DNA from 4 places in the Brevibacillus sp. B_LB10_24 genome. Region 1 is predicted to be linked to each of the others. Evidence: riboswitches for the same ligand, from Rfam matches in the RefSeq annotation. Region 1 holds a riboswitch; each other region holds the start of a gene.

Region 1 (7,510 bases):
AAAGATCCAATCAGCCCACGCGTAAGCCAGGTCCAGGTCGTGCGTCGCCAGCAGGATGGCAGTCCCCGCCTGATGAATCTCCGCCAGTTCAGCCATCAACTGCCGGGTATGCAGCCGGTCCAAACAAGCTGTGGGTTCATCCAACAGCAGCAGTTGGGGCTGCATCGCCATCACCCCGGCCAGCGTAACCTGACGCTTCTGTCCGAGACTGAGCTGGTGGATCGGGCGATCGAGCAGCGCCTCCAAATCAAATCGCTGGGAGATCGCCCGGACTCGCCGCACGATCTCCTCGTCAGTCAGGCCGATATTGCACAAACCGTAAGAAATATCCTCGCCCACCGTGCCCGCCACCAATTGTTGTTCCGGATCCTGAAAGACCAACCCTACTGCCTGCCGCAGCGCCAGAAGCGAACTGCGGTCATAACGCAGCGGCTCCCCCCTCCAGTTGATCTGGCCCTGGTTAGGGCGGAGGATACCGTTTGCGTGCAGAAAAAACGTCGATTTCCCGCTGCCGTTGTGACCCAACAGGGCACACTTGCGGCCAGCGGGAATCCGCATGGTCAATCCGGCGAGCGCCTGATGACTGGCACCCGGGTAGGTAAAATGTATATCATGAAATTCTATCAGCCAATCCAAGGCTTCACCTCCTCGTCAACCACTCCAAAGCGATCAGTGTGAGACATCCCAGAACCGCTTCGGACAGATATCGTTTTGATCGCACAAAACGGGCAGTCGATACCACCCGGATCTCGCCCGAAAACCCTCTGGCCGTCAAACCGACCAACAACTGCCGGTACCGCTGCCACGTCCGGCCAAACAGGGTAACTGCCAGTTTTGCCACATCTTTTAGCGTTTGGCGAAAGCCGCTGTGCCCTCCTCTTGCCTGCTGTGCCACCCAAAGCTGTCCAGCCACCTCCAGCAAGACAAAGACGAAGCGGTACATAATCGACAACAGCTCGACCAGGACCACGGGCATCCCTAGCCTTCTCAGCACCTGCAAGAGCTGCCCTAGCGGCACGGTAAAGAGGAGAAAATACAGACAGGCAACGGACGCAAGCGCCCGGGTCAGGACCGTAAACGCCCGCAGTAGGCCGCTCGGGCTCAGGTACACATAACTGCCTGCCACCGGTATGGCAGCCACGGCATTTGCCACTGCGCTGCCAGCACCTTCGCCGCTGGCAGCTTCCAGGCAAAGCGGCGGCAAGCTCATCAGCATGAAGGCGATTGGGAGCAGCAGCAGCCGCAAATAAGTTCGCCAGGGAATCCCCGCATACCTCACGATCCAGAGACTCGACCAGGCAAAAATAAGCAAATGCACCTGCCAGTGAGCGAACAGCGCGATCGCCAGCAGGGAGGCGGCGAACAGCAGCTTCTGATCTGGCGGAAGCTGCCGCAGCCGATTCGTATAGGCGTACGAATCAAACGGAATCTTCATGCGCCTGTCCTTTTTTTGCCGACCGGCCCCGGAAGAAACCGAAGGCGTAACCGACTACACCTGCGCCGATCGCCGCCTGCAGAGCGAACAACAAACTCTCCGTCTCCGAACCCGGCGGCTCAAAAATCGGCTCAAACCACGGCTCGTAATCGGGTGCAAGTTCCCCAACCGCCTCTTCAGCCGCATCGTCTGACCCGCCAAACTCCGACCCGTGAATAAATGCCAGCGGGAGGACTGCCAACAAGATCACCGCGACCAAAATCGCGATGGTAAGGTAGCGATTCGATTTGCCCATCCTTTACACACCTCGCTTTGCGGCCAGAAGTTGTTCCAACTCAGTCCGATTGTAGGTATGCAGCCAATTCCACACCAGGACGGTCAGCAGCCCTTCGCTAATGGCGAGCGGCACCTGTGTCAGGGCAAAAATCCCGGCAAACTTTACAAAGGAAGCGAGAATTCCACCTGATTCTGCGGGAAACGCCAGTGCAAGCTGCAGCGACGTGACCAGGTACGTCGACAAGTCAGCCAGTGCCGCTGCGGCAAAGACAGCCAGTTTTTGCCGCTTGCCGCCGCGTGACAGCAGCCGATACACGCCGTATGCGACAAATGGCCCTACGATCGCCATCGAAATGGCATTGGCCCCGAGCGTCGTCAATCCGCCGTGAGCAAGCAGCAGCGCCTGAAACAGCAGGACGAGGCTGCCCAATACCCCCATCGTCAGCGGGCCAAACAACACAGCCCCCAGGCCGGTTCCGGTCGGATGCGAGCTGCTCCCGGTCACAGATGGCAGCTTTAAGGCGGACAGCACGAATGCAAACGCCCCGACCAGTCCGAGCAGCAGCTTTGTTTCGGGATTCGCCTTCGTCGTACGCTGAATCTCCCGCAGGCCCAAGAGAAAAAACGGAATAAACAAGACCCACCAAAAGACAGCCCAGCCAACCGGCAAAAAACCCTCCATGATATGCATGGCATGTGCAGTCTGCGGCGTGTTAAATGACAAATACAGCACCAGCGCGACAATTCCCATTGGAACGAATAATTTCCGTTTCATGAATATACTCCCTCTTGAGACTCTGTTTTTCCCCAATCAAAAAAGCACCTTCAGAGAATACTCCGAAGATGCTCCATCACCTGACAAGTCGCCCGGCTAACCCTAGACGGCTGTTCAAACTATGTACACCTCCCTCATCCTCGTGAGTTTGACGATGTCGATTTCAAGGCAGGTCTCCTGACTCCAGTTCATCGCATAAACGCGCCCTTCCCATTCTTCAAGAACAGTGGGTTGTGTAAGCGTTATGCTCCCTGTTACAGTGGCGGGACCGTGCCGGACTTTCACCGGACTTCCCTATTAAGTTGCCGATTCAAGCAGAAGAATCGGTCAACACCTTGAACGTTCCATATGCATTTTTTCGATAGAAATTATATTCATGATAGTAATAGTTTCCACCTGTTGTCAATCTCTTTTTATTTGATGGCTGAGGGTCAGACGACTGGAGGTTTCTCCAATGGCGCCTCGATCGATTCCTGAAAGATCCTGCATAATCCGAGCATCCCCTGTCTCAGCTCATCCTCACTCATGCTGGAAAAACAGATTCTCAGATGGTGAAACTCCGGTTCACCCGGGTAACAGACCCACCCGGGGAGAAAGTTGATCTTTTCGCGAGACGCCGGAACGACCAGTTCTTCGGCACGCAGCCAGGGAGGAAGTGTGATCCAGATATTGCATCCACCTTGCGGCACGGTCCAGCGCACTCCTGCCGGAGCGTGCTGCTCTAAGACGGACAGGGCGAGATCTCTCCTGCCGAGCAGACGTTGCCGCAACTGCTTCACGTGTTTTTCCATAGAGAAAGACTGCATAAAGGAGAGGATCGCCCGCTGTGTCAGAAGCGGACTCCCCCAGTCTGCCGCTGCCTTCGCAACCATCAAACGGTTGAGGAATCTGCCGTTGGCGGCAAGAACAGCCACTCGGCATCCAGGGGCCAGTATTTTGCTAAAGCTTTTCAAATAGATGACATGCCCGTGCTCATCCATGCTTTTTATCGGCGGTGGCGGGGCTTTGCCAAAGTAGATTTCACTCCAGAGATCGTCCTCCAAAATGATGCTGCGATAGCTCTGCGCAAGATCGAGCAGCTGGGTACGCCGACGCTGGCTCATGAGGGCTCCGGTCGGATTCTGGTACGTGGGCATCGTGTAGATCAATTTTGGCGGATACTGGTCGCAAAGGGAAGCCAACAGGTCGACCCGCATCCCCTCCTCATCGACCGGAACAGACAGAACGGTCGCTCCTCTCGCTCGAAACACGTCGATGGCAGCGCTATAGGTAGGCACTTCTGTCACAACGACGTCACCAGGCCCGATAAAGCTGCGGGCCACCTGGTCAATCCCCTGCTGGGCCCCGTTGGTGACGATCAGTTCTTCCGGGTGTAAGTTGAGGCGGAAGTTCTTGGCGTATTCGGCATATGCCTTGCGAAACAAACCATCCCCCTGCACTGGTCCGTACTTGAACAAGACTGTTGGATCATCACGGAGCGCATTCTGGACGGCTGATGTCAACTCTGCCAGCGGAACCAGTTCGGGATGAAGCGAGGTAATCGAAAAAGAAAAACCGTTTTCAGGCTCTGCCTGCATACTCTGCCAAACCTGAGCCCGCGGCAGGTAATCCGCAACAGCATGCTGCCACTCATAACAGGAAACCTTATTGGGTTGCCCAGTGTCCCCAACCTCGTTCTTCGCCTTTCCAACAAATGTACCTCTGCCTTGGATCCGTTCGATCAGCCCTGCTTCTTCCAGCAGCCGATACGCCTCAACGACAGTCATAAAGCTGACATCACACTGTCTGGACAAGCTGCGAATGGAGGGCAAAGGAGTCCCTTCCTCTAACGATCCGAAACGAATGCGCTCGGAGATTTCCTGATAGATTTGCCTGACCAGGGGGACTCCGGACTGGCGCGTAAGGTTGATCTGCATGCGTTCTCCCCTCTTCCGGAAGTGTTATGTATCACTGTTGACTGTTATGTATATCACTGCTGTATGTTTTTTCTAAAGATTATAACACTCCGGGTTGGAAAAGGGGATATGGATAAAATGATTTATAGCTATCTGCTTATGTGTTTGATTTACGGAACAACCTTTTATGCCATCAAAGCAGGCATTGATGCCGGATTTTCTCCCTTTCTGTTTGCTGCCATCCGTTTCGGTACAGCAGGAGTCCTGATCATCGCGTTCCTGTACCTGAAGAAATCATCTCTCCGGTTTACCCGCAGGAACATGTTGGATCTGATCTACCTGGGCGTATGCATGACCCTGATTCCCTTTGCCGCACTCTACTGGGCCGAACAGTACATCTCCTCGGGACTTGCCGCCTTGCTGTCTGCTTCCGGACCGATCATCGTCAGTGTGCTCAGCCTGTGCTTCGACCGTAAAAAGATGCCTTTGTGGCAGTGGATGGGGCTCTTGATCGGATTTGCAGGGATCGGGCTCGTTGTCTTTCCCCACTTGGAAATAGGCGTCTCAACCCTTTGGCTGCTGGGTTCGGCGGGAATCCTCCTTTCCGAAGCCGTTTTTGCCTGGGGCGCGATTTTTTCCAAACGGCTGCTGTCGGGCGGTCTGACTCCGCTGGCGGTCAACGGGTTTCAGATGTTCTTTGGGAGCATCGGACTGCTGGTGCTCTCCCTGATGTTTGAACCGATTCACTTCACATTTTCCCAGCCTTATACAGCCGTGGGAGCACTGTTTTACCTGATCGTATTTGGGTCGATCATCGCTTCTGGCATTTACTACTGGCTCGTCAAACGGACGAATCCCTTGTTTCCCTCGACGTGGCTGTACGTTTCTCCGGTGATCGCTTTAGCGGTAGGGGCTGTTTTCCTCGATGAACCGATTTACCCGCTCGGCATAGCTGGAACGGTGTTGGTCATTGGCGGAGTCATTTTGACCAGCTTCAGGGACTGGCAGAAAATGTGGAAATCGGCCCACCATGCCGCAAAGAGCTAATGGCCGGCCTGCCAGGGTCTGCTTGGCGCGTGCTGATGGTGATGTCCGTGATGGTGCTGTTCCCGCTTTACTACCTTGGGCTCGGCGCTCCCCTCAATCCGGCGGCGAAGCGAGTAGGGCGTCATCATCAGGCCAGGTGGGGTGTATACCCTCGCAGCTTCCCCGTCACAAACCGGACAAATGGTTGTCGCCGCAGCCTCGGCCATGCCCAGCCATAGGTCAAAATCGCCGCACTTCGCACAACAAAACTGGTACTTTGGCATCGTCAACATTCCTTTCCTCTGATCAAAACCAGGTTGAGACTACAGAAGCCGCAGCTGAAACAGAAAAAATGGGCTCACTCCGTTCATGGCACGCCAACAGGGAAGCTGTACTGGCCGTCGACATTCCAAAAAACGACACGTCGACCAAAAATAACTGAAAGTATTTCAACGTAGAATTTGGTCGACAAGCGTGTGCCGTTTTTTTCCGTTCGGACTGGGGTGGCTTCCCAAGGCCTGCGTTCGCTCCATTTTTTCCGTTTCCCCCTTCTGCAGTCCCATCTCTAATGACGAAGTCGTCTGTTACCTCGGCAAAATATCCTGCTCAAAAATCGCCGTCGGGATCGAAATGGTGCAGCAGGCGTTCGGGATGTCGACGATGCCGCCGATTCTCCCCTCTACCGGTGCGGTACCGAGCAGCATATACGCCTGTTCACCGGTAAAGCCTTTTGTCTTCAAATACTCGATGGCGTTCAGACAAGCCCGCCGGTAGGCGATATGGGCGTCGAGGTAGTGCTGGCTTCCGGAATGCTCATCGACGGAGATTCCCTCGAAGACGAGGAACTCGGAGTAATGCGGGTCGACCGGTCCCGGTTTGAAAATCGGATTGTGGATGATGTTGTACTTGGCCATTCCGCCTTTGATGATATCGACGTGCAGATCTACCCAACCCGCCATCTCGATGCCGCCGCAGAACGTAATCTCGCCGTCACCCTGTGAGAAGTGCAGATCGCCCAGCGACAGCTTCGCCCCCTCCACGAAGACCGGGAAGTAAATCCTCGTTCCTTTGGACAGGTTCTTGATGTCGCAATTCCCGCCGTTTTCGCGGGGAGGAACCGTCCTGGCCCCTTCCCTCGCCACGCGCTCAAACTCGGCCCCTTTAAGCGAGCCCAATACGGCGCTGTGCGGATTAGGCAGGTTGGCGAGCGGGGGAACGCGGTTCGGGTTTTGGGCGACGAGCGCTTTTTCCCTGCTGTTCCACCTGTCCAGCAGCTCGTGGGACGGAGCCACCCCGATCAAGCCGGGTGAAGAATGCCGGCGAATTTTACCCCGGGAACATGGCGGGAGGTAGTGTAGATCCCGTGAAAATCCCAGATCGACTTGGCCGCCTCCGGAAAGTGTTCCGTCAAAAACCCGCCGCCGTTATTCCGGTCAAAAATGCCGTTAAAGCCCCACTCCGCCCCCTGAATCGCACCGATATCCAATATATCGACGACGAGCACGTCCCCCGGCTGGGCGCCGTTCACCCAAACCGGTCCGCTCAGCACGTGGACGCGATTGAGATTCACGTCGCGCACATCCGAGGGATCGTCGTTATTTTGGATTTGGCCATCCGTCCAGTCTTTGCATTCGATCCGAAACACCGCACCGGGATTGACAGAGACCGTGGCGGGAATATCCGGATGCCACCGATTGTGCCCGGGAGCATCCTGCTCCTCCATTGGCTTGTTCAAATCCACGCGAAACAGCACTTCCGGCATAAGCGTTCCCCCTCTACATGGTTGGTTGAGTGCACTCACCACCATGTCTATTCCCGGGGCGACGCCGTTAGGACAAATGGAATTCGACGGTCCTACTGTTTCCTACCGCTTTGCAGAAGTATTTGCAGATCGATCGGGACCTCCTCATTGAGTTTGAGGACTTGAAGTGCTTGTTTTAGGAAGGAAGGGACTGCCTTACGTGATCGTGGTACAATTTGCTAAATAAATGAGCCGAGGACATTGATATTCTGTCCTCGGCTTTCTGCTCATTAATCAAGTCCTGATGCCAGCAGCCACTTACCATTTACATTTTCAATTTTGATGGTCAATGGATCAGATGG
Region 2 (7,510 bases), on a different contig from region 1:
GTCGTCGAAGATATTTTTGCCTCCGGCCAAACCGATCAGATAGGTCATGTAGGTGTTGGCCGCCGTATACGCTTTGTCTTCCCCGCTGTCATAGACAAAGACGCGAAGCGGTTGTTCGACGGGGCCAATCTGCTTGGTGATTTGCTCAATATCGGCCTTCATTTTGTCGATCACTTCCGTTGCCTTTGCTTCTACATGAAAGATCCGGCCGATATTTTCGATATCCTTGTATACATCATCCAGAGTGGGCGCTGTTATGTTGGATGACTCCTGAACGTAGGTTTTCATGCCTGCCTTCGCCAATTCCTGGACGGTTCCCAGAGTCTTTTCCGTAAAAGCGCTCTGCCAGCCGGCGTAGGCAAAGTCGGGTTCTGCCGCCATGAACACTTCTTTGGCGGGGTACTTATCGGAGAGCACAGGAATCTTGGAATACGCTTCCTCATACTCGGGCAGTATCTTGTCGTCCAAATAAGCTGTTCCTGCCATGGAATCCTGCAGGCCGAGAGCCAGCATCATTTCCGTGACGTGCTGATTCAACGTGACAGCCCGCTTGGGGGCCTCTGTAAAGGTCTGGGTATACCCCAGATTCGTCAGTTCAAATGCTTGGTACTCCTGGTCTGCCGGCGTCTTCCCCTGTGAATCGGCTTGCTTGACAGGTTCATTGATGGCAGTGGTATTGCCTACTCCGTTCGTTGAACTGCTGCAGGCAGAAAGGATGATCATCAGACATAGAAACAGGATCAGTTGACTGACAGACTTGCGTTGCTTGTTCATGATCGGACTTCTCCTCGCATTGTTTTTTTGAAGCAAGCCTTGCAGCTTACAGGAACTTCTTCGATTATCGAGACTTGGAAATTAATGTAAATTTAGATCCCGCCTGTACCGGCGGCCGACTCATCATCCCGTCCAGTGGATATCCGCCTTCCAGCCACATATCCTGACGGTAGGAAAGGAGACCGTCAGCCTCCCCCGCTTCGCTCCGGTCGGCCAACGTTTCCTCCGGTTCCAACCGGGCGAAAGCCGGTTCTGTTTGGGGCAGCGAAGCAGTGCGCCACGGTTTGGACAAACCGTAATTTTCGTACATGCCAACGACGGCAAAACCTTCCGCGGCGAGCAGATGACCCAGTTCTCTCGGCGTCATCAGGGCGTATTCCCGTTCCACCCGGTATCGCGCCTGCTGCAGCCCGTCGACGAAAGCCTCGAAAGTAATCGTGCAGTGAAACAACTGGCGGCGCAAGGAAGTTTCTCCTTCCACCTGCTTGTACACCATTTTTCCATTGGGCAGCCGCTTGCACCGCCGCTCCGTCCAGGCTCCCCCTTCAGGCGGAAGCAGCAGGTCGACGGCCAGCCAGCCCCCCGGCCGCAAATTTTCCCGGATTCGCTGCAGCAAAGCGATCTGTTCCTCAACGAGACTGTAATGCTGGAACAAGCCATCTGTGCAGAGTACATGCGAAAACATGGCGCCGGGCTGAAAAGCCATCACGTCTGCTTCAACCAGTTCCAACCTTTCCGGGTTCTGCTTGAATATCCGCTCCCGCTTGGCATTCGCCACTTTCAGCATCGCCGGACTCCAATCCACTCCGCATACTGTCCCCGCTTTCTCGGCGATTTCCACGGCAATTCTGCCTGTTCCAACCCCAAGCTCCAGGACAGCCGGCGATTCGGTGCACGCCAGCAGCCAGTTGCGGTAAAAGGCGATTCCGCCCTTCCCGGCAAATTGATCGTAATACTCCGCCTCCAGCCCGGCGTAGAGGGGCGTACCTTGCCGTTCATGCCGCCTGCCCTGCATGCCGCAGCGGGTACAGACGCTGCCGGCCAACTCTGCCAACGGCGTGCCAGCGGGGACGCCGTTTCGCGTGTCGCCAAACCATTCGTCGTACATGAAGTGACAAAAGCTGCATTTGCTATATGCCATTGTTCCACCCTCCTGTCTGTCGAACCAGGTTGGACAAAAAAGTGATATGCGGTTTTTTCGTCAGCGGGTGAATCACGATTTCGCTCGCTACGCCAAATACGTCGTGCAACAATTCCGCTGTCAGCACTTCCTCAGGCGGCCCGGAGATGAACACCCGTCCATCCTGCATAACGTACAAATAGTCGCAATAAACGGAAGCCAGGTTCAAGTCGTGCAGCGCCGAGATGACGGTGACGCCCAGGGTCTTGACCAGATCCAGCAGTTGCAGCTGGTAGCGGATGTCCAGATGGTTCGTCGGCTCGTCCAGTACGATCACCTGCGCCTGCTGAGCCAGCGCCCTGGCGATCAGCACCCGCTGCTTTTCACCTCCGGACAAACTCATAAAGCTGCGCTCCGCGTACTCCAGCATGCCGACGCGCTGCAGGGCCATGTCCACAATCTCTTCATCCAATGAGGTATCCGGCTCGAACAAGCGTTTATGCGGAGTCCGCCCCATCAGCACCATTTCCCATACCGAAAAATCAAACATCTGCGTCGTCTCCTGACTGACGACTGCCATCCGCTGTGCAATGCAGCGCGAAGCCAATCGGCTTAGCTCCTGGTTATCCAAACTGACCATTCCGGCATCCGGCTCCAGGATTCGGCAGATCATTTTCAACAGCGTGGATTTTCCGCTCCCGTTCGGCCCGATGATGCCGACAAATTGCCCCGAGGCGGCATGCAGGGATATATCCTGGACAATAGGCGTTTGCATCAGCGAAAACGAAGCGTGTTCCACTGTCACGTTCATTTGCTTCCCCCTCCGAAGGTATATGTACTCCGGCGCAGCAGCCAGATAAAAAACGGCCCGCCGCACAGTGCGGTAACCACACCGATCGGCACTTCCTGGGGGGCCAATACCAGGCGGGCGAGAACATCTGCCCAAATAGCGGTAATCGCCCCCAGCCCGGCGCATACCGGGAGGACCCGCCGATGGTCAGAGCCGACCAAAAACCGGGCAATATGCGGCATCATCATGCCGATAAACCCGATGCAGCCGCTCACGGCGACGATGACCCCGGTAAGCAGCGAAACGACGAGAATAAGCGTTTTTCGAAACGCATCCATGTTGATGCCAAGTGTTTTCGCCGTTTCGTCGCCCATCAAGACGGCATTCAAGGCGCGGTATTGAAACAGCAAAAACGCGGTACCGGCCAGCACAGCCAAACCGGGGATCGTCAAGTACTCCCACTTGGCGCCAGAGAAACTGCCCATCATCCAAAACATCGCGTCCCGGATGCCCTGTTCTTTCGGAGCCAGCATGATAATAAAGTTGGTTACGGCAGATAAAACCATTGAGACGGCAATGCCTGCCAAGAGCAGTCGAGAAGTATTGATGCTTCCCCGTACCTGGGCGACCAAGTAAACGGCGATCATAGAAACGAGAGCACCGAAAAAGGCACCGAAAGTCAACGCGTACTGCCCGAAATACGGAAGTACCCCGAAGATGATAACCAATGTGGCGGCAGCAGACGAACCGGAAGAGACGCCGAGGATGTACGGGTCGGCGAGCGAATTGCGCAGCAGGGATTGCATGACCGCCCCGGCCACGCCAAGCCCTGCTCCCACCACAGCCCCAAGCAGCACACGGGGGAAGCGGATATCCCAAATGATGTGCTCCTGCGCCTTCGTCCAATCCCGTTCGATTGCTTGTCCAATCCCGGGCAGATGGGACAGGGGGATTTTCCACACCGTCTCAGGGGCAATCTTGATCGGGCCGAGCATGACGGCCAGCGTCACGGATAGCAAAAACATCCCGAACAGCAGCCACAGGACGCCCCTTAGCCCCATCCGGCCGTTTACAAGGGCCGGGCGGGCATTTCCGCTTGCCCGTACGATTCCTTTTGAAGATAGCTGGGGTATCAGGTTTCTCAATTTTTTGCTCCTTTCTGCAATTCTCGCTTGCCTACATACGAAAAAACCCCATCTCGGCAGATGGGGTTACGGGTCCGGATCTTATGAGAAAAACAACAAACTGCGGCAAACAATCGTTGCTTCTTTCCGTACACCTCTCCTTTCCGCGAAGGCATTGCTGGTGTGAGCATGCTAGGTAGGTCTCCTGGCTCCCGGATCGTCGCGCTCTTTCGCCTTCCCCGACGTTGTGGCATCGAGTGGCCTGTATGAAAAGAGAACTCCCCGGATACAGTGGCGGGACCGCTCGGGACTTTCACCCGATTCCCTGTTACCCCTTGTTCCCACAAGGGCACCTGGCTGCATCCTATGAAATTGTAGGTTGGTGCCTGCATTCCTTTTATCTTACCCTAAAGTTTGGAAGATTGCTACCTGTGCGTCCAGCAATAGGCAGTCGGAAATTAGGAATATGCAAATCCTTCCAAATGTTTTACTATAAGGGTATGGGAAATGTTGGAATTCAGATGTCAACGGATGCAAGGATTCGCAGAACCTTCCGAGGGGGGATTGACTTGATGGGGAGCAAATACGTCACGGTCCTTTTGGCTTCTGTCCTTTCCGTTTCCATCATCGGGATTCAGTCTAAGGAGCCTGTCTTTGTCTTTATCTACGGCGCTGTGGTGGCAAGCGTATTCATGATTGTTTCTTTGCCCGTCTCATTAGTGGCTGACCTGTTAGCTATGAATATAAGGTATCTCGGCCCTGTTTATTCGGGAATGCTGCAGATTCTGCTTACATTTGTGGTGCTCTCACCCTTTATCATTGCCTTTACGCTGGCCTTCACGTCTCACCCTGCGGACAATTTTCTAGATTTCCTTCACTATACGCAGCCATTCTGGCGGCTGATCGCGATTAATTCCTCCATGTTCTGGATTTCCGATCTGCTGGTCAAGTTGATGTTCAAGAAATTCCTTCGTCCCGCCGACTGATTCCATTTCTACTCCCCCCGTATTAGGGCAGCCTGCTTCCAATCTTAGAAAATATGATGCGGCCACGGTAAACCGAAGGTTGTCCCGAGACCGCATAAGAATCTACTTACTTGCTAAGTTCTACAATATAACCCAAAAACTTGAAGACTTCATCCGAAGTGGGAGGTGAATCTGTTAACAGCGAATCCAAAAAATCTGCTATATACCGCGCATCTTTATAACTTAGTTTATCAAAATTATCTTTTTCAGCGAAACGTTTAAGACGACTGGCTATCCCATATACGTCTCCATTTTTGCATAGCGCCGCGGAAGCTTCGCATAGGGAAGCATAGGCATCAAAATAATGCAACCCTTCAACCCAACTATAATCATACGTAAATTGCCTGAATTCGCCTGCAACATGAGCTGTGTACATGTTAACGTAACTTTCTATTTTTCTTTCAATGTGCCATAGTTTTGTGTAGGTATTATATATGAAAAGATAATCAAAGAAAATATGAAAAAGATCAATATCGCAACTCCCGCGATGTTTTTCCGTTCCTCCCTATCCGCTACACCTTGAATGTTTCCACGCGCTGCTGCAATTCCTCCGCCAGTTTGGACAGCGCGCCGGCAGACGCAGTGATTTCCTCCATGGAGGCCAGCTGTTCCTGTGTGGCTGCCGAGATGCTCTGGCTGCCTGATGCCGAACCCTCGGCAAGCTGCAGCACGCGCTCAAACGTCTGCACCACTTTTTCCGTTCCTGCCGCCATCTGTTTGGACGCAGCGGATACTTCTTCAATCTGGTTCGTCACTTCCAGGACAGAAGCTTGAATCTGGGCAAAGGATTTCCCCGCCTGATGGACCGCGCCCATCCCGTTCTCCACTTCCTGCCGGCCTCTCTGCATCGATTGGGCGGCCGCCCCGGTTTCAAGCTGAATGGCGCTGATCAAGTCAGCGATTTGCTGAGCCGATGCCGTCGATTGTTCCGCCAGCTTGCGAACCTCGTCGGCCACCACCGAGAACCCGCGTCCGTGTTCGCCTGCTCTCGCCGCCTCGATCGCTGCGTTTAAAGCCAAGAGATTGGTCTGAGCGGAGATGCTGGTGATCACTTCGATGATTTGTCCGATTTCCGTTGAGCGCCCCTGCAGCCCTTCGATAACCCGGGTCAAGTCGCTCATCGTCCGATTGATCGTTTCCATTTGCTCCACCGCCGTCCGGATGGCTTGGTCTCCGTCTGCAGCCTTTCGGGAAGCTTCGGCAGCGACGCCAGATACGTGACCGGCGCTCGCCGCGATATGCTGTGCGCTTGTTGACATCTCCTGGATCTCTTTTGCGCTTCCTTCCACTTCCTGGACCTGCTGATCGGAGCCGGCAGCCATTTCCTGTATCGTCAAAGTGATTTGCCCGGCGGCTTTGCTCGTCTGGTCGGAACTGGCCATCAGCTGCTCCGCAGAAGCAGCCACCTGCTGGGCATTTAACGCTACCTGCCTGATCAGCACGCGGAGATTTTCCTTCATCTGCTGGAAGGAGCGGGCCAAATCACCGATTTCATCCCGGCTTTTGATCCGGATGTCGCCGCCTGAAAAATCTCCCTCGGCGATTTTGCCGGCCGCGAGACTCAGAACCCCAATCGATCTGGACACCCTCCGCGAGAAGACGATCCCGATCGCCACTGCCAGGATGAACGTGGCTGCGATCAGCCCCAGGGAAATCCATTTCAGCGAGACGACCAGGCTCTGGTTGCTCTCTACAGCTGTCTCGATCAACTGCTTTTGATCCGACGCCATCTCATCGACCAGCTTTTTCATTTCCAAGCCGAGCGGCACCGCTTCGGCGATGACCAGCCTGACTGCCTCCTCCTGCTGGTCGCTGGGCAGTGCGAACACCTTGTCCCCCTTCTCTTTGAGCTGTTTCACCATCTCCTGTACTTGTTGGACGGTTTCGATATCTGTATCGCGTCTCAACAGGGGAACCGTTTGGCCGAGCAGCTCCTCTGCCTGCTGATAGGCGCCTTCAAACTTGATCGCATCCTGTTTGTTCGCCCCCGCCAGAAAACTGCGGACACTGTTCATCATCTGAACAGTCCCGTTGCTTATGTCGTTTAGATTCGTCAAGATATGTTCCCGCCTGACAAGTATGTCCGAATACGATTGATCCACCTTCTGCAAAAAGTAAAGACAGGTAATTCCGACTGCCCCCAATAGCAGAGCGATGATGACAAAAGCGCTGACTAATTTTTTGCCAAGCGTGAATTTCAAGAAACTCCCCCCTATATTGATACTGAGAAGTATGTATATGGAATATTTACCCATAAAACATGAAGATAAAACCGAATTGTTCAGAAAGTTTCGACTCACCTCTGTCCTTCTTATTGGAAAAATCGCCGCAAAAGGTTCCTCATCCCGCCTTCCTTCATACGATGTAGTGTTACTGACCCACGGCAACTGTAAGGGGGGAAATGTCATGACAACACTGTACGTCACCGAAAAAGCCTGGAAGCAGATCGAACAGGCGGTAAGCAAAAATCCCAACGTGGAAACTGGCGGCATTTTGATGGGATACCAACTAAACGGGGATTGGGTCGTCTCATATGCCAGCGAACCCGGGCCGCGTGCGATAAAAGAGCGGAAGACCGTCGTTTTTGATGAAAATCACATTCGAACCGTGACTGCCAAGCTGAAGCTGCGGAGCGCCGGGCGCTTGCGCTACATCGGAGATTGGCACAGCCATACGG
Region 3 (7,510 bases), on a different contig from region 1:
CTCGCCGGCCAAGACGACGTGTTTGGTCTCCTCCATGACCCGCCTGGCTACGGAGATGGCATGCCTTACATCGCGCATAGCGGCTACAGCGGCAAAACGGCCGCTCTGTCCGTCCATGATCGCTCCGTCCATTTCCGCGATCCCGTCGCGATTGAGCACCGATCCCAGCCCGGCATTGTACAGCGGATTGTCCTCCAATTCATTTACCACTGCTTCGACAGCATCCAACACGTGCTGCTTGTTTTGCAAAATTTGCGAGCCCTTCTGCACTGCTTCCAGCAAACCGTTGATATACTCCGGCGCCGTGCTGGTTTCTACGCTCCCATGTGCCAAAATAACACTCATCTTCGACTGTTCCTCTCCGCCTTCTGCTCTGTTAAAAAAATTTCTTGCATATACTAGCGATATATCGCTGGAATATTTGTCTAATAAATTACCACATATTTCTACAATGTTCAACTCATTATTACAAAGATTTTCATTTTTTATGATAACGGACACTTCCCTCAATTGCGAAAAGTCAATTCAAAAAGAAAAACATCCCCAGCCTTATGGAAGACGGAGGATGTGGACTGAATCCTGTCATTTTTGTAGTTGAGCCTGCTTGCACCACGATACAAAACTCTCAACGACCTGATCTAAAAAAGCAACTGTCGGCTCGTGGGTCAAAACGCCATTTTCATCAATTTTTTCGTGAACCGCTCCGATATAGACTTCGTTCCCCAGCATGATCGGAGAAGATACACCGATCGAATACAGGATATCGCGCAAATGCTGCTGGGCACGCACCGTTCCCAGAGCCCCCATGGAAGCTCCAATGATCAGCGACGGTTTGCCGATCATTACTTTGTCCACGCGGGACAGCCAATCGATGGCGTTTTTCAGTACGCCTGGAATCGAGTAATTGTATTCGGGCGTTGCCCATAATACGGCATCGGCAGCAGCCACCTTGCTTTTGAATTCCTTCACCACGGCAGACGGTTCATTTTCAATATCCTGGTCGTAGTGCGGGAGGTCGCGGATGTTTACAATTTCGATATCCAACTGTCCCTGATACCGCTTCTGCATGAATTTGACGAGCTTCAGATTATAAGACTCCTTGCGAATGCTTCCTACTATGGCTGCCACTTTCATTTTTATTCCCTCCACGTGAATAAATGATTTGAGCGAATTACTCTGATTCAGATGAAACCGTAAATCGTTCGTTGATATGCTGCGGATTCTCGATTTCATCTAATACAGCAATGGCAAAGTCTGCGTAGCTGACATAGCTTTGCCCTTTCGAATTTACCAGCAGCAGATCTTTCCCTGTCCGGTATGATCCGGTTCTCTTCCCTTGCGGATCAAAAAATGCCGAAGGGCTGATGAACGTCCAGCGGATGCCTGTAGATTGCTGCAGGTCCTCCAGGTTTTTGCCCTGGTTTTGCGCTGTCGCGAGATACTCTTTGGGGAAATCGGGCGCATCCATCACACGCAGTGTTTTTGCTTCGTCAACGAACAGGCTTCCCGCCCCGCCGACGACGATCAGCCTCGTATCCGGCGCGCCTTTCAGCGCTTCAATCAACACTCTTCCCGCTTCGACATGAAGATGCTCACTGCCGGGAGCGGCACCAAACGCGTTGACCACGACGTCAAACGCTTTAAGGTCGTCTGCCGTCAAGTCAAAAACATCCTTCTCCAACACTGCAGCATGTTGTTCGGTCAGTTTGGAAGCATTCCTGACGATCGCAGTGACTTCGTGACCTCTTTCCACTGCTTCCTTCGTTATCAGGCTTCCCGCTTTGCCGGTTGCGCCAATGACTGCAACTTTCATCATTTCCCCTCCTGTTGTTGATTATTAGCATAACCATCACGCATTGTTTTTTGCACGAATGGGGCTTCCACCATTCGTTGTAACGTTGTAACGAACAACATTACAACGTGTTGAAAAAAATCTAATCAGCAGTCGCTTGTATTTTTTGAGAGAGCACGTTTACCAATTCCTCGATTGTGATATCCGCCAAGATCTGCTCCATCGCCTGTTGGGCCCGTTTCAGGATCAGCTCCAGGACTGCCTGGATGTTGGCTCCCACCGGACACTCCGGATTCGGTTCGGCATGGATGTGAAAAAGTTGATCTTCTTCCACGACGTCAACCGCCCGGTACACGTCCAACAGGGAGATCTCGTCCAGATCCTTCAACAAGAACGCTCCGCCCGTTCCGGCACGCACATTTGCCAAGCCTGCTTTTTTTAACTGCCCCAATATCCGGCGAATGGTCACTGGATTCGTATTTACGCTCCCCGCAATCCATTCTGACGTCCCATGTGCATCCTTGGCAATCGCCAACAACGACAAAATATGGACGGCGATGCTAAATCGACTGCTGATTTTCATTTTCTTCCACCCTCTCGTTGTAACGATTATAGCTACAACAAAAATGGAAAGTCAACCTCTCAACTCTTTCAGTCTTCAAACTGCCAACGACAAACCTCATTCCAATTGTCATGGCGGATCAGGTCGCGAACCTGCAGCCGCTTTTCCCATTTTGCCTGTTCCAGCAGGGGGGCATCCGGATAGTGATCGGTATACCCGAGCGACAGCAGGGCAACCGGTTCGATATGCGGCGGAATGCCCAGGATCTCACGCACGTCATGCTTCTTGTAAAAACTGACCCAGCCCATGGCGATCCCTTCGGCATAAGCAGCCAGCCACATATTTTGGATGCAGCAAGCCACGGACAGAATATCTGTCTCCGGGATGGAATTGCGCCCGAGTACATGCCCGCCGCCCCTGGTTGGGTCGCATGTCACGCAGATGGTAACTGGCGCCTCCCTGATTCCTTCTACCTTTAAAGACAAGAATTTGGTTTTTCGCTCATCCTCATAGTGAATCGCGAGTGCTTTCACTTCCTTTTGACAGATTGTCGCCAACCTCTCTTTTCGTTCCTGTGATTGGACGACGATAAAATTCCACGGCTGCATGAATCCGACGGAAGGAGCGTGATGGCCAGCAAGGATAATCTTCTGCAGCTTCTCCTCCGGAAGCGGATCAGCACGAAATTCCCGTATGTCTCTCCTTTCAAATATCGCCTTATAAACGCCTTCCTTTTGCCATTCGTTGAACAAGTGCATCTCTTCCTCCCCCTGTAAAAAAACAACACATTCCCAGCCCGAAAAAGACTGAGAATGTGTCGTTTCTCAAATAAGCGATCCAGATTTGGCAGGTCTTCTGACTCAAGCTCATCGTGAATATACGCCTTCCCAGTCATCCCAGTGGCATTGTTGTACATTCACTCGCTTCATACAGCGATGGACACATCGTGTGGGTTCCTTCCCTATTCTCCATGTTTTCATGGCACCAAATCGGTTTATTTCCTTTTTATGTTATCGTACCGGCAGCGCGTAAGGAAATCAAGAGCAAGCGGCAAGCAGCCGCCTACTTCACTGCCAACTTTTCACCTGCATCCAAGCCCAGCTCCCGGTGCAGTGCCCTTACGGCTGTTTTTACCTGTTCGGCCGGCAGCGCGATGGAGACTTTCCGCTCACTCTGATGGAACCAGCGAATCGGAACTTGCAGCGCCTTCATTTTTCGCTTGATTGTCTTTGGCACCTTTGAGGACGCATGCCGCGATACCCCTACAAGTGAGACCATCGCAAAGCCGTGCTCCGCTTCCATCTCATCAAAGCCCAGACTCTCCTGCTGCTCCTGCAAAAAAGCGGCTGCCTTTTTGTGCTGTTCTGTCGCAACCGGAAACGACAAAAGGTCCGTTCCGTGGAGAACAGCATTTGCCATAACGCCCGCTTCCCGCAGATTGCCGGTCAACATCGGCGTCCGGCGGTGAATCTCCCGCCCTTTTACCCACAAAATGGAAATCTGCTCCTGATGGGCTATGCCCCTGGCGACCGATTCCGCCTGAGCCGGCACATCCGCTCCCACATAAGTCCCCTCTTCATCCGAAAAGCTGGAGCGGACAACCAGGCGGACGTGGCGTTTCCGTGCGGTTTCGACGGATCGCGGATGCAAGACGCCCGCTCCCAGTTGCGCAAGATCCAGCATATCCTGATAGGATATGGCGGACAGCTTTTGTGCAGTTGGCACCAGGCGCGGGTCAGCCGTAAACACACCCGTCACATCCGTATAAATTTCGCAGCGCTCCGCACCCAGACTGGCGGCCAGCGCAACAGCGCTCGTATCGGATCCGCCCCGGCCCAGCGTGGTGATTTCACCGTGTTCATCCACGCCCTGAAAGCCGGCGACGATCACTACCTTGCCCTCCTGCAGGTGCCCGCAAATCCGGTTGTTCTCGAAGTGCCGGATGCGAGCATCGCCGTGACAGCAATCTGTCAAAATCCCTGCCTGCCAGCCCGTCAGCGCAACAGCTCTGCACCCTTCCCGCTGCAGCGCCATGGATAGAAGGGCAATCGAGACCTGCTCCCCTGTACTGACCAGCATGTCCAGATCCCGCTCGTCAGGGTGGGGAGAAATTTCTTTTGCCAGCTTCACCAGTTCATCTGTCGTTTTGCCCATGGCCGAGAGGACGACCACGAGCTGGTGGCCGGCATTCCTTTTGTCCATCACACGTTTTGCTACCTTGCGAATCCGGTCAATAGAACCTACGGAAGTGCCGCCGTATTTTTGGACAATGAGAGCCATCCTGTTCCTCCCTGTATGCGTAAGTCCGGTAGACAGGCAGCCGCCTGCGTTCACACTCGAAGCAAGCGGCCCTGTAGTAAAAACGTCAATCGCGGGTCGCGATGTAATCCGGCCTCGGCTTCTGGCCCGAGAAGGGGCTGACCAGTTTGTTCTCAACGCTGTTGTAGACATAAAACACATTGGACCGCGGGTAGGGCGTGATGTTGCCATTGGAGCCATGCATGACGTTGCAGTCAAAAAGCGTGACCGTTCCCGCCGGTCCGACGGCTGTATCGATACCGTGATGCTCGACCAGCTCTTGCAAGCTCGCCTGATCGGGCACACCGTATTCCTGCTTGCGCAGCGACTGTTCGTAATGCGCATCCGGCGTTCTGCCCACACACGTGATGAATTTCTTGTGGGAGCCGGGGATGAGCAGCAGCGGGCCGTTAAAATGGTGATTCTCCTCCAGCGCGATGGAGCAGCTTAACGCCCGCATTCGCGGCATGCCATCCTCTACGTGCCAGGTCTCAAAATCGGAGTGCCAATAAAACTCCTTGCCCGTAAATCCTTTTTTGTAATTGATCCGGGACTGGTGCACGTACACGTCGCTGCCCAAGATCTGCCTGATGATGGCGAGCAGCCGCGGATGCTGCGACAGCCGACGAAAGACCTCGCTGTCTCGATGTACGGCGAAAATCGAGCGAATCTCGCGGCTCTGCGGCTCGCGGATCACTTCCTTCCGCTCCGTTTCCCTGTTTTCCTGCCACAGCCTCTGCAGCTCATTCCGAAACGTCTTGACCTCCTCAGCCGAAAAGAAGCCTTTCAGGTTGAGGTATCCGTTTTGTTCATAGGACGCAAGCATGTCTGCATCCAGCTCGGACGTGCCGGAGCCTGCGTCCGAATAGACGACAGGGTCCTTTCGCTCGATGATGCCTGGTGTATCCTCGATGCGGGATGGATAGCAATCCTCCATGACGACGTAGCGTTGGTTCATACTTTCCTCTCCTTCCAGGTTTTTCGCCAAATCTCATCCTGCCGATTTACTCAACCAAGGGGTATACTCCGTTCTCATCGTGTACTTCGCGCCCGGTCAGCGGCGGATTGAACACACACACCATTCGCATCGTGCTCTTCGCCCGCAGGTAATGCTTCTCATGACCGCTTAAGGCGTACATCATGCCCGGCTGGATCGGGTAGGTTTCACCGCCGACCACCTCGATCTCTCCTTCCCCCTCGATGCAGTACACGGCCTCCAGATGGTTCGCGTACCAGATGAACGTTTCTGTACCGGCCTTGATCAGCGTATCGTTCAGGGCAAAGCCCATGTTGTCTTTTTTCAGAAGCAGTCTTCTGCTGTTCCACGTAGGAGTGTCAACGTCGTCCTTTGTGCCGATAATATCCTGTAAATGCTTTACGATCATGGTACCTACCTTCCTTTCTCCTGGCTTTCTTTGATCGCGTCCTCTAATATAGACAGGCCTTTTTTCAGGTCCAGCTCATCGATCGTCAATGGCGGCATGATCTTGACAACCTCGCTTTTTGGTCCCGATGTCTCCATGATCAGCCCGCGGCGGAAGGCAAGCGAGCAGATCCGGTCAGCCAAATCATCGACCCCGATGGCAATTCCTTGCATCAGTCCTCTTCCCCGCACCTCTCCTTTGATCAACGGATAGGTTTGGACCAGATGCTCCAGGTGCTGGCGAACAAGGTCGCCTTTCATTCGGACGTCCCTGCTTAAATCGTCGTTTTCCCAATAGGTTAATGCCTCAGCAGCCGCGATAAAGCCGAGGTTGTTCCCGCGGAAGGTGCCGTTGTGCTCGCCCGGTTTCCATATATCCAGCTCCGGGCGAAACAGTGTCAAGGCCATGGGCAAACCGTAACCTCCGATCGATTTGGAGAGGCAGACAATGTCAGGCTTGATCCCGGCTTCCTCAAAGCTGAAAAAAGGTCCTGTTCGTCCGCAGCCCGCCTGCACGTCGTCGACGATCAACAGAATGCCGTGCTTGCGGCAGAGCTGCTCGATTTTGACCAGCCAGGGGATACTGGCCGCATTGATCCCGCCTTCTCCCTGAACGGTTTCGAGGATCATAGCCGCAGGGAGAGATACGCCGCTGCTATCGTCTTCGAGCAGACGTTCAATGTACTCGGTGGTATCCCAATCCTTCCCCAGGTAATTCTCATACGGCATCACAACCGTGTTGGCGAGCGGTATGCCCGCTCCTCCCCGCTTCATCCGGTTCGCCGTCACAGCCAGCGAGCCGAGGGACATGCCGTGGAAGCCGCTGGTAAAGCTCATGATCAGCTCCCTGCCCGTCGCCTTTCGCGCCAGCTTGAGCGCGCTCTCTACCGAGTTGGTCCCCGTCGGTCCAGGAAACATCACCTTGTAATCAAGCCCTCTCGGCTGCAAAATCACTTCGTGAAACCGGCGCAGCAGCGCTTCCTTGGCATCTGTCGCCATGTCCAGGCTGTGGGTAATCCCGTCGTTTTGCAGATATTCGATCAGCTGCTTTTTCAGTCGGGGATGGTTGTGACCATAGTTCAAGGCCCCCGCCCCGGCAAAAAAGTCGATGTACTCCTTCCCCTGTCGATCCCACAATCTGGACCCGCTTGCCCGGGTAAAAACGGTTGGAAAACTTCGGCAGTAACTCCGAACCTCTGACTCCATCTGTTCAAATACGTATAAGGGTGTTCGCGTCTCGGCAATTGCTTTCAATGCGTAACCTCCTATCGTGTTTTGTCTAACGGTCCTATGCGATACGTCCATTCCGCTTCGTGATCCTGCCCGGGAAAAAGCGACGCAGGAAAGCATGGCTTCACTTCGCAGGCTGTGCCCATCTCCGCCGCCAGTCTGCGGAAAAGAGCCTTTGACGGTTCATTTGACGACGTGACGGTCG
Region 4 (7,510 bases), on a different contig from region 1:
TGAGATAAATCGTCGTCGTCTCGCTCATCTTTTACCCTTCTCCTCCCCTGTAACCTGACGCTGCCTATCCAACAGCTGTGCCTCCATCTTACCTGAACAAGCCGGCAAATGAAAAACCCCATGTCACCCTGGACTTCGTTCACACTGGAAATGGAACGCACGGGTTTCATGGGGAAGTTTACTCGCAGGATTCTTCAAGAAAGCTTCAATCGAAGCTTTTCTTACTGCTTGCTTTTATCGCTATCTTTCTCTTCGTAGCAATCCATGCAAAGAGACTCTTTATGTTCTACCTCGTATTCAGTCAGGCGGGTTTTGCAATTTTTGCATGTCATCTCTGTCAAAACCAGGTTCATCTCGTCCTCTCCTTTCTTGTTGCCGGGTGGTACAACTCTATTGTAATCGATAAAACTATGTTTTTGCCTAGGTTTGTGTCAAGATTCTGTGAATTTTTTATTGAATGAAATTGAAATCGCGCCCATATATACCTGTTTATGGAAAATAGGACTATAAACATACCCAATGGCTAAACTAACCACACGTAAATCACCGATAATCCCGGAAAAAGGGCAGTTCCTTTACTCCGCACATGCGCAGGTAAACAAACAACTGGCCTTTGTGGTGGATCTCATGGTCGTACATCATCGTCAGGAACATCTTCCCCGTCCCCTCGAATCCCGACGAAAAGACCCGCTTCAACTCAAGTTCCGCATCGGTTATCGACACAAACGCCGCTTTTGTCCGCTCTGTCCGTTCCGCTACAATCTGGCGCAGGTCCGCCATCGTATTGAATTCGATCGGATCCGGTGGTGTAGAGTCCCCTGTTTTTACCAACTTAACGAATACCTCGTTCCACTGGACGAGGTGCAGCGTCAGTTCGGCGAGCGGCATGGCTCCGTCCCACGGTTTGAAATGAAGATGTTCGTCCCCGACCAGTCCCAGTATTTCCTGCAGTACACTTCGATGCCTCATCCACTCGATCATCATCTGTTCTGCCTGACTCATCTTCCATCCTCCTTCTCGTGATAACCTACCTGTATGATACACGCCTTTCCCTGACAATCCCTGTCAGCGAAAAAGTCTGCTCAGCTTGCGTGCAGTCCCATCAACGCCGCGATCCCAAAGCCCGCGATGATCAAACCGGAAACGCGGTTGATCCACTTGAGAAATGATGCCTCCAGGCGAGACCGCAGCAGTCCGACCGAAACACTGAGTACGATCCACCAGGCGGCCGAACCCAAAAACACCCCGGTGACCAGGGAAACGGCAGCATAGCTGTCCCCCGGCGAACTGCCGATCCCCAGCCCGGCAAAAATGCCGACAAACGCCATCATCGTCAGCGGATTGGCCAGCGTCAGCATCCGTCCGTTTCCTTTCGATCTGAAAATTTCAAATCATTATACCAGAAACGGCGGGAATCGGGATACAAAAAAATCCGGTCGTGGCGTAAAGAGCCGCGACCGGGGCTGCAGTCCGATCCTACACGTCAAACGAGAAGTCTTCGTCGCGCAGCGGTTCGACATGGATGGTGCGGACGTATCCATTTCCCTTCTTGGAAAAAAAGTCGTGCTGCTTGGTCTGCGTCCGGATGCCGTTCAAGACGATCGGGTTTACTTCTTCCTCGGGAAACACGGGGTCGAGGCCGAGGTTCATCATCGCTTTGTTGGCGTTGTAGCGGACGTACGCCTTTACTTCTTCGGCCAGCCCGACCGATGTGTACAGTTCGTCCGTATACGCTTCTTCGTTTTGATGCAGGCGCCGAAGAAGCTCGTGAATTTCGCGGAGCGCTTCATCCTGCTCGCCGGCGCTGAGTTGTTGGAACACCTCTTGCGCGAGTACGCCTACGTACAAGCCGTGAATGCTCTCGTCGCGCAGGATCAGGTCGATGATTTCCCCGCTGCTGGTCATTTTCCCCTGACCTGCCAGAAACAGGGGATAGAAAAACCCGCTGTAGAACAGATAGCTCTCCAGAAACACGGAAGCGCACATCGCCAGATACAAGTCTTTTGCCGTCCGAATCTGGTTGTAGTAGGCGGAGATGATCTCCGCTTTGGTCTGCAGGCGCTGATTTTCTTCCACCCAGCGGAAAATCCCGTCGATCTCCTCCGTCGTCGCCAAGGTCGTAAAGATGCTGCTGTAGGACTTGGCGTGGATCTGTTCCATCATCCCCATAAAACCCAGCACCGCTTTGCGCTGAAGGCCGTCGACGTGCTCAAGGATTTTCGGCATGCCGACGCCGCCCTGGACGGTATCGAGCAGGGTGAGTCCGCCCAGCACTTTTTTGTACGTCTCCCGCTCCTCTTCCGTCAACTCGATCCACGACATTTTGTCGTCCGACAGCGGGATTTCATCATCTGTCCAGAACTGCATGATGTTCTGGTTCCAAAACGTCAAGGTAAATTCGTCGTCCGGCCTGTTCCAATTGACTGCTTTCATCTCGTCGTCCTCTCTCCTGTTCGGTCGTTAAATCGCACAGCTGATGCACTCTTCTACGGTCAGATGCTTCGTCCGCGTGTAATAAAGCGACTTCAAGCCTTTCTTCGCCGCGTATATGTAGTACCGGGCCAGCTCTCTCGTAGACACGCTGCTGTTGATGTGCAGGACGGTCGAGATGCCTTGGTCGACATGCTCCTGGATCTCCGCGATCAGGTCGATCACCTTGAACTGGTCGAGCAGGTAGGCCGACTTGTAGTAAAAGTAATTGTCCGGCGACAAGTACGGCATCGGGTAGTACGTCGTGGAGTTGGCGTAGGTCCTGGTTTCGATGTGCTCGACGACCGGCATTACGCTGGAAGTCGCGTTCTGGATGTAGGAGATGCTCTGCGTGGGTGCGATTGCCAGCCGGTAGGCATGGTACAGCCCGTGGCGTTGTACAAGCTCCTTGAGCCTGGCCCAGTCTGCCGTCGAAGGGATCTGGATGCCGGCAAACAGCTGTTTCACCTTTTCCGTCCGCGGGTGGTAATCCGTCTCCAGGTACTTGTCAAAATAGGTCCCCTTGGCGTATTCGGAACGTTCGAAACCGGCAAAGGTGACGCCGCGGTCCCGCGCGATCTCCATGCTTTTCTCCAGTGAGTAATAGTTCATCATCATGAAAAAAGTTCTGGCAAAATCTTTGGCTTCCTCGCTCTCGTAGGCGATCTTCTGCTTCGCCAGGTAGCCGTTCAGATTCATCGCGCCAAGTCCGACGGAGTGCAGCTCGCGATTGGCTTTTTGCACCCCCGGCGCGTTTTCGATCCGGGTCGTGTCGCTCACTGCCGTCAATGCCTCGATGCCTTCGTGCACCGACTCCCGCAGCTTCTTTTGCTCCATCACATTGGCGATGTTGAGCGAGGCCAGGTTGCAGCTGATGTCGCGGCGGATGATGTCTTCCAGTCCGTAATCGTTGATCGTCGAGGTCTCCTGCAGTTGAAAGATTTCCGTGCAGAGGTTGGACATCTTGATCGACCCGATCTCTTTCAAGGCGTGTGCCTTGTTGGCGTTCGACTTGTTCATGATGTACGGGTAGCCCGATTCCAGCTGGATCATCGCGATCTTGGTCAGCATCTCGCGGGCGCTCATCACGGTTTTCTTCTTGACCCGCTCGTTGGCCAGCAGTTCATCGTACATCTGGTCGAGGTCAAGGTCGTCCAGGTGCTGTCCGTATTCCCGGTAGACAGAGTAAGGCGCAAACACGGTGAGCGGCTTGTCCTGCGCCGCCAGCTGGTAAAACTTGTCCGGCACGATCAGGCCGATCGACAGCGTCTTGATCCGCGATTTTTCGTCGGCGTTGATTTTTTTGCTGTCCAAAAACTCGATGACGTCCCAACCGAAGATGTTGTAATAGGCCGCCCCTGATCCCTTCCGCTGCCCCATCTGGTCGGCGTAGGAAAACGCGTCCTCCATCAGCTTGAGGACCGGCATAATCCCCTTCGCCGCGCCTTCCACCCCTTTGATCGGCTCGCCGCGGCCGCGCAGTTTGGAGAGGTTGACGGCGACGCCGCCGCCGATTTTGGAGAGCTGCATGCAGGTGCCTAATATGTAATTGATCGAGTTGAGCGAATCGTCCATCTCCAGCAGAAAGCACGATACCATCTCTCCCCGGCGGCTTTTCCCGGCGTTGAGAAACGTTGGCGTAGCCGGCTGGAGGCGCTGTTCGATCATCGCTTGAGCCAGACGTTTGGCCCGCTCAAAATCTCCCTCTCCGAGCGAAAGAGCGACGATCGCCACCCGGTCGGGGTACTGTTCCAGGTACATCGACTTGTCATCTGTCTTCAGCGCGTAGTCTTTGTAAAACTTCGACGCCGCCATGTAGGAGGAAAACTGGAACCCGTAGCTGTGAACGGTGCGGAAGATCTCTTCCACCTGCTCCGGGGTGTACCGCTCGTATACATTTTCGTAGTACTGATGGTCGATCATGTAGTCCATTCTCGCTTTGACGCTGTCAAACTGCATCGTGTTCGCGCGGACTTCCTCCATGAATACTTCGACCGCTTCCCGATCTTTGTCCAATTGGAAAAATCCGTCACTGCCACGCTGCATCAATTGGTTGTTCAGTTCAATGTGCCGCAATCCCTGCCACCTCTTTCACAAAATACTCCACATCGCGACTGGTCCCCGACAGTTCGAATTTGGAAATAACCGGAACCTTGTACTGATCGGCTATCGCATCCGCGCTCTTGGCAAAATTTCCGCCCCAGTTGCGGTTCCCGCTGGCCGAAACTCCCCGCAGCATGGCGTGATTTCGCTGCAAAAAAGCTTTTACCGTCTCCGGCACCTGGCCAAATCCCGTCGTATAGGTAATGAGTACGAACGGCTCTTCCAGCGTCATTTTGGCGTCGATTTGCACGCTTCGCACATTTGCCTTGGTTACAAATCTTCGCACGTTTCCCGTCTTCGAATCATAGGCGACCAGCATGTCCCTCAATCCTTCCCTTATGTACTGCTGTTTGTTGCAGAAAAAGCAAAGCGCATCCGACGACTAGCAGGAGGTCGGATGCGCGTAAAAATCCACAGGATGCACGGGCCTACGGCTTGCAGGCCAGCTGCGCGAACCCTTCCCTATCTCCCGTAGGTACCAGAGTGCAGACGAACAGGCAGGTCTCCTGGCTCAAGGGTCATCGCTCCGTCCGCCTTCCCGATCGCGGCGATCAGTGGCACCTTGGAACGGAACTTCCCTATTACAGTGGCGGGACCGCGCCGGAATCGCACCGTGCTTCCCTTTTTAAGTCTCTGCCAAATATTGTTGGCAAGACACCTGTCCGTATCAATATGTAGATGACTTTATTTACCTTACAACAAGATGTTGAGGGTGTCAATACTTGGCACGCTGTTTGGAGGGGAGGATTGCACTTTGGGAGAGAGATGATGCGTTCTTTGGCTTTGGTGAACATTGTGGTCCGGAAGAAAAAAATGGGCTCGCTCGTTCGCGGCACGCCAGCGGGGAAGCTGGGGGTGGCCGTCTCCACTACAAAAAGCGGCACGTCGACCAAAAAGGACTGTAGGTATTTCAACGTAGGATTTGGTCGACAAGCGTGTGCCGCTTTTTTCCGTTACGACTGGGTAGGCGTGCCAAGGCCTGCGCTCGCTCCATTTTTTTCTTCCGTCTCGTAGCCTTAGTGTTATAGATGCGTAAAGACGCCGCTTACTCCCGTTGGCAGATGTGGGAGATAAGCGGCGCTTGAGATATTGTTACGTAGATTCCACCTGGACCGCCGGGGTGATTGTGGCGGAGTCGGCGGGGTTTGCTTTCGGTTCGTACGCGATTTTGATCCCGAGAAAGCCGTAGATGATTGCGATGATGGGGCTGAGGATGCTGAAAAAGGCAAATGGCGCGTACGTGAAAGCGTGGACTCCTAGGGTGGCGAACATGAATGCTCCGCAGGTGTTCCAGGGGAACAGCGGTGAGGTGACGGAGCCGCCGTCTTCGACCGTTCGGGAGAGGTTTTTCAGCTGCAGTCCCCGTTTTTTGTATTCGGATGCGTACATGCGGGCGGGAAAAATGATCGCCAGGTAGGCATCGCATGCGAGGAAATTGGTCGTGACACTCGTCCCGACGGTCGTGGCGATCAGGCTGCCGGTCGACCTGACACGCTTTAGGATGGCGTTGACGATGGATTCCAGGATTCGCGTCGTTTCCAGGATTCCTCCGTAAGCCATGGCAATCATGATCAGGGCGATCGTCCAAAACATCGATTCAATGCCGCCGTTGTTTAACAGGCTGTCGATCATTTCAATTCCCGTCTCAGCGGTATGTCCGTAGTACAGGGTATTTAAGGCCTCCTTCAGGGAAGCGCCCTGCACGACCGCAGTACAGATCGTGCCGAGTACCGTTCCGATCACCAAGCCGGGAATCGCAGGCATTTTAAACACCAGCATGACGATGACCGTCAGAGGAACGAGCAAAATCCACGGGCTGATGACAAAAAGTTCGCGCAGCTGCCCTTGCAGGATCATCACTTGCTCGGCATTGTCGCTTGCATGGTCCAACGTAAATCCGATAATCGTGTACAGGATCAGCGCGATGGTAATCGCCGGAACGGTCGTAAACATCAGATGCTTGATATGTTCAAACAGGTCGATCCCGGTGACGCCCGCAGCCAGGTTCGTCATTTCCGACAGGGGAGACACCTTGTCGCCGAAATAGCAGCCGGACACGACGGCACCGGCGGCCAGGGCGATCGGAATCCCCAATCCTTCGGCCATGCCCATAATCGCGATCCCGATGGTTCCAGCCGAGGTCCAGGCATTCCCCGACGCCACCGATACCAGCATGCAGATGGCGCAGGCGGCGACGAGGAAATACGTCGGAGATAAGACCTCCAAACCGTAGTAGATCATGGTCGGCACGATCCCTCCGGCGGTCCAGGAGCCGATCAGGGCGCCGATGATCATCAGGATCAGAATCGCCTGCAGCGGCAGGGTGATCGTTTTCAGCATGCCTTTTTCAATCTCTTTCCACGAGTGTCCCAGACACAAGCCCACGATTGTCGCGACGATCGCACTCGCCAAAAGCGGAATATGCGGGTCCAGCTCCAGGACGAAGATGCCGACGAACAGCGATACGATCATAAACGCGATCGGGATCAGCCCCACCCATACCGGCGGGACTTTTCTGGGTTCAATGTCCTCCATCTCATCAACCCCCTTCGAATGTTATCGCTTGCAGTTCTCCTTGGCGTGACTAATCGAGCAGCGATTCTACGCTTTCGCGAAAGACCTTCGTGTGCGTATCGACGTCCTCCGCCTTGGTTTGCGATGAGATGAGGGCCATGTTGTGAAACGGCGTCATTAAAATCCCGCGATTGAGCGCATACAAGTGCATGTAACGATCCAGTTCGAAATCTACCGCTGCGGCTGCCTCTCCGCCGTTGCGCGGGGGCGTGCTGCGGAACCAGTACTCCGATCGGCAGCCCAGCCGTTTGACGATCCAGGGAAGCCCTTTTTCGGAAATGACCTCTTCCACCCCAGCGGCAAACCGTTCGGCCAGGGGGATGTTCCGGTCGAATGCCTCCTGTGTCAGCACGTTCTCCAGCGT

The links. A riboswitch is a leader RNA that binds a small molecule or an ion and turns the genes downstream of it on or off. The one in region 1 is predicted to bind cobalamin.
Region 2: it holds a riboswitch for cobalamin, as region 1 does, so the genes downstream of both, ACI7RC_RS10290 (FecCD family ABC transporter permease) here and ACI7RC_RS18540 (energy-coupling factor ABC transporter permease) in region 1, are expected to answer to the same signal.
Region 3: it holds a riboswitch for cobalamin, as region 1 does, so the genes downstream of both, bluB (5,6-dimethylbenzimidazole synthase) here and ACI7RC_RS18540 (energy-coupling factor ABC transporter permease) in region 1, are expected to answer to the same signal.
Region 4: it holds a riboswitch for cobalamin, as region 1 does, so the genes downstream of both, nrdI (class Ib ribonucleoside-diphosphate reductase assembly flavoprotein NrdI) here and ACI7RC_RS18540 (energy-coupling factor ABC transporter permease) in region 1, are expected to answer to the same signal.

Annotation. Positions count from the first base shown of each region.
Region 1 covers NZ_JBJQOQ010000022.1:34,164-41,673, reverse strand. Annotated here, with positions in the region: gene ACI7RC_RS18555 (energy-coupling factor ABC transporter ATP-binding protein) at 1-636, opposite strand, end outside; gene cbiQ (cobalt ECF transporter T component CbiQ) at 641-1,435, opposite strand; gene ACI7RC_RS18545 (energy-coupling factor ABC transporter substrate-binding protein) at 1,419-1,730, opposite strand; gene ACI7RC_RS18540 (energy-coupling factor ABC transporter permease) at 1,734-2,486, opposite strand; cobalamin riboswitch at 2,637-2,839, opposite strand; gene pdxR (MocR-like pyridoxine biosynthesis transcription factor PdxR) at 2,918-4,402, opposite strand; gene ACI7RC_RS18530 (DMT family transporter) at 4,520-5,428, shown strand; gene ACI7RC_RS18525 (FmdB family zinc ribbon protein) at 5,425-5,700, opposite strand; partial or broken gene fmdA (formamidase) at 5,992-7,130, opposite strand; gene ACI7RC_RS18515 (hypothetical protein) at 7,439-7,510, opposite strand, start outside.
Region 2 covers NZ_JBJQOQ010000008.1:154,495-162,004, reverse strand. Annotated here, with positions in the region: gene ACI7RC_RS10305 (ABC transporter substrate-binding protein) at 1-774, opposite strand, end outside; gene ACI7RC_RS10300 (methyltransferase domain-containing protein) at 839-1,915, opposite strand; gene ACI7RC_RS10295 (ABC transporter ATP-binding protein) at 1,905-2,705, opposite strand; gene ACI7RC_RS10290 (FecCD family ABC transporter permease) at 2,702-3,745, opposite strand; cobalamin riboswitch at 3,987-4,180, opposite strand; gene ACI7RC_RS10285 (hypothetical protein) at 4,378-4,794, shown strand; gene ACI7RC_RS10280 (hypothetical protein) at 4,901-5,209, opposite strand; gene ACI7RC_RS10275 (methyl-accepting chemotaxis protein) at 5,346-7,034, opposite strand; gene ACI7RC_RS10270 (Mov34/MPN/PAD-1 family protein) at 7,240-7,510, shown strand, end outside.
Region 3 covers NZ_JBJQOQ010000029.1:45,228-52,737, reverse strand. Annotated here, with positions in the region: gene ACI7RC_RS21340 (isoaspartyl peptidase/L-asparaginase family protein) at 1-345, opposite strand, end outside; gene ACI7RC_RS21335 (NADPH-dependent FMN reductase) at 583-1,134, opposite strand; gene ACI7RC_RS21330 (NAD(P)-dependent oxidoreductase) at 1,172-1,813, opposite strand; gene ACI7RC_RS21325 (Rrf2 family transcriptional regulator) at 1,935-2,375, opposite strand; gene bluB (5,6-dimethylbenzimidazole synthase) at 2,444-3,112, opposite strand; cobalamin riboswitch at 3,183-3,358, opposite strand; gene ACI7RC_RS21315 (aspartate kinase) at 3,417-4,634, opposite strand; gene thpD (ectoine hydroxylase) at 4,720-5,610, opposite strand; gene ACI7RC_RS21305 (ectoine synthase) at 5,657-6,037, opposite strand; gene ectB (diaminobutyrate--2-oxoglutarate transaminase) at 6,043-7,281, opposite strand; gene ectA (diaminobutyrate acetyltransferase) at 7,341-7,510, opposite strand, start outside.
Region 4 covers NZ_JBJQOQ010000009.1:14,974-22,483, forward strand. Annotated here, with positions in the region: gene ACI7RC_RS10480 (histidine phosphatase family protein) at 1-28, opposite strand, end outside; gene ACI7RC_RS10485 (DinB family protein) at 544-1,002, opposite strand; gene ACI7RC_RS10490 (LysE family transporter) at 1,083-1,358, opposite strand; gene nrdF (class 1b ribonucleoside-diphosphate reductase subunit beta) at 1,477-2,433, opposite strand; gene nrdE (class 1b ribonucleoside-diphosphate reductase subunit alpha) at 2,461-4,545, opposite strand; gene nrdI (class Ib ribonucleoside-diphosphate reductase assembly flavoprotein NrdI) at 4,532-4,891, opposite strand; cobalamin riboswitch at 5,052-5,249, opposite strand; gene ACI7RC_RS10510 (hypothetical protein) at 5,341-5,586, shown strand; gene nhaC (Na+/H+ antiporter NhaC) at 5,665-7,107, opposite strand; gene ACI7RC_RS10520 (aspartate aminotransferase family protein) at 7,157-7,510, opposite strand, start outside.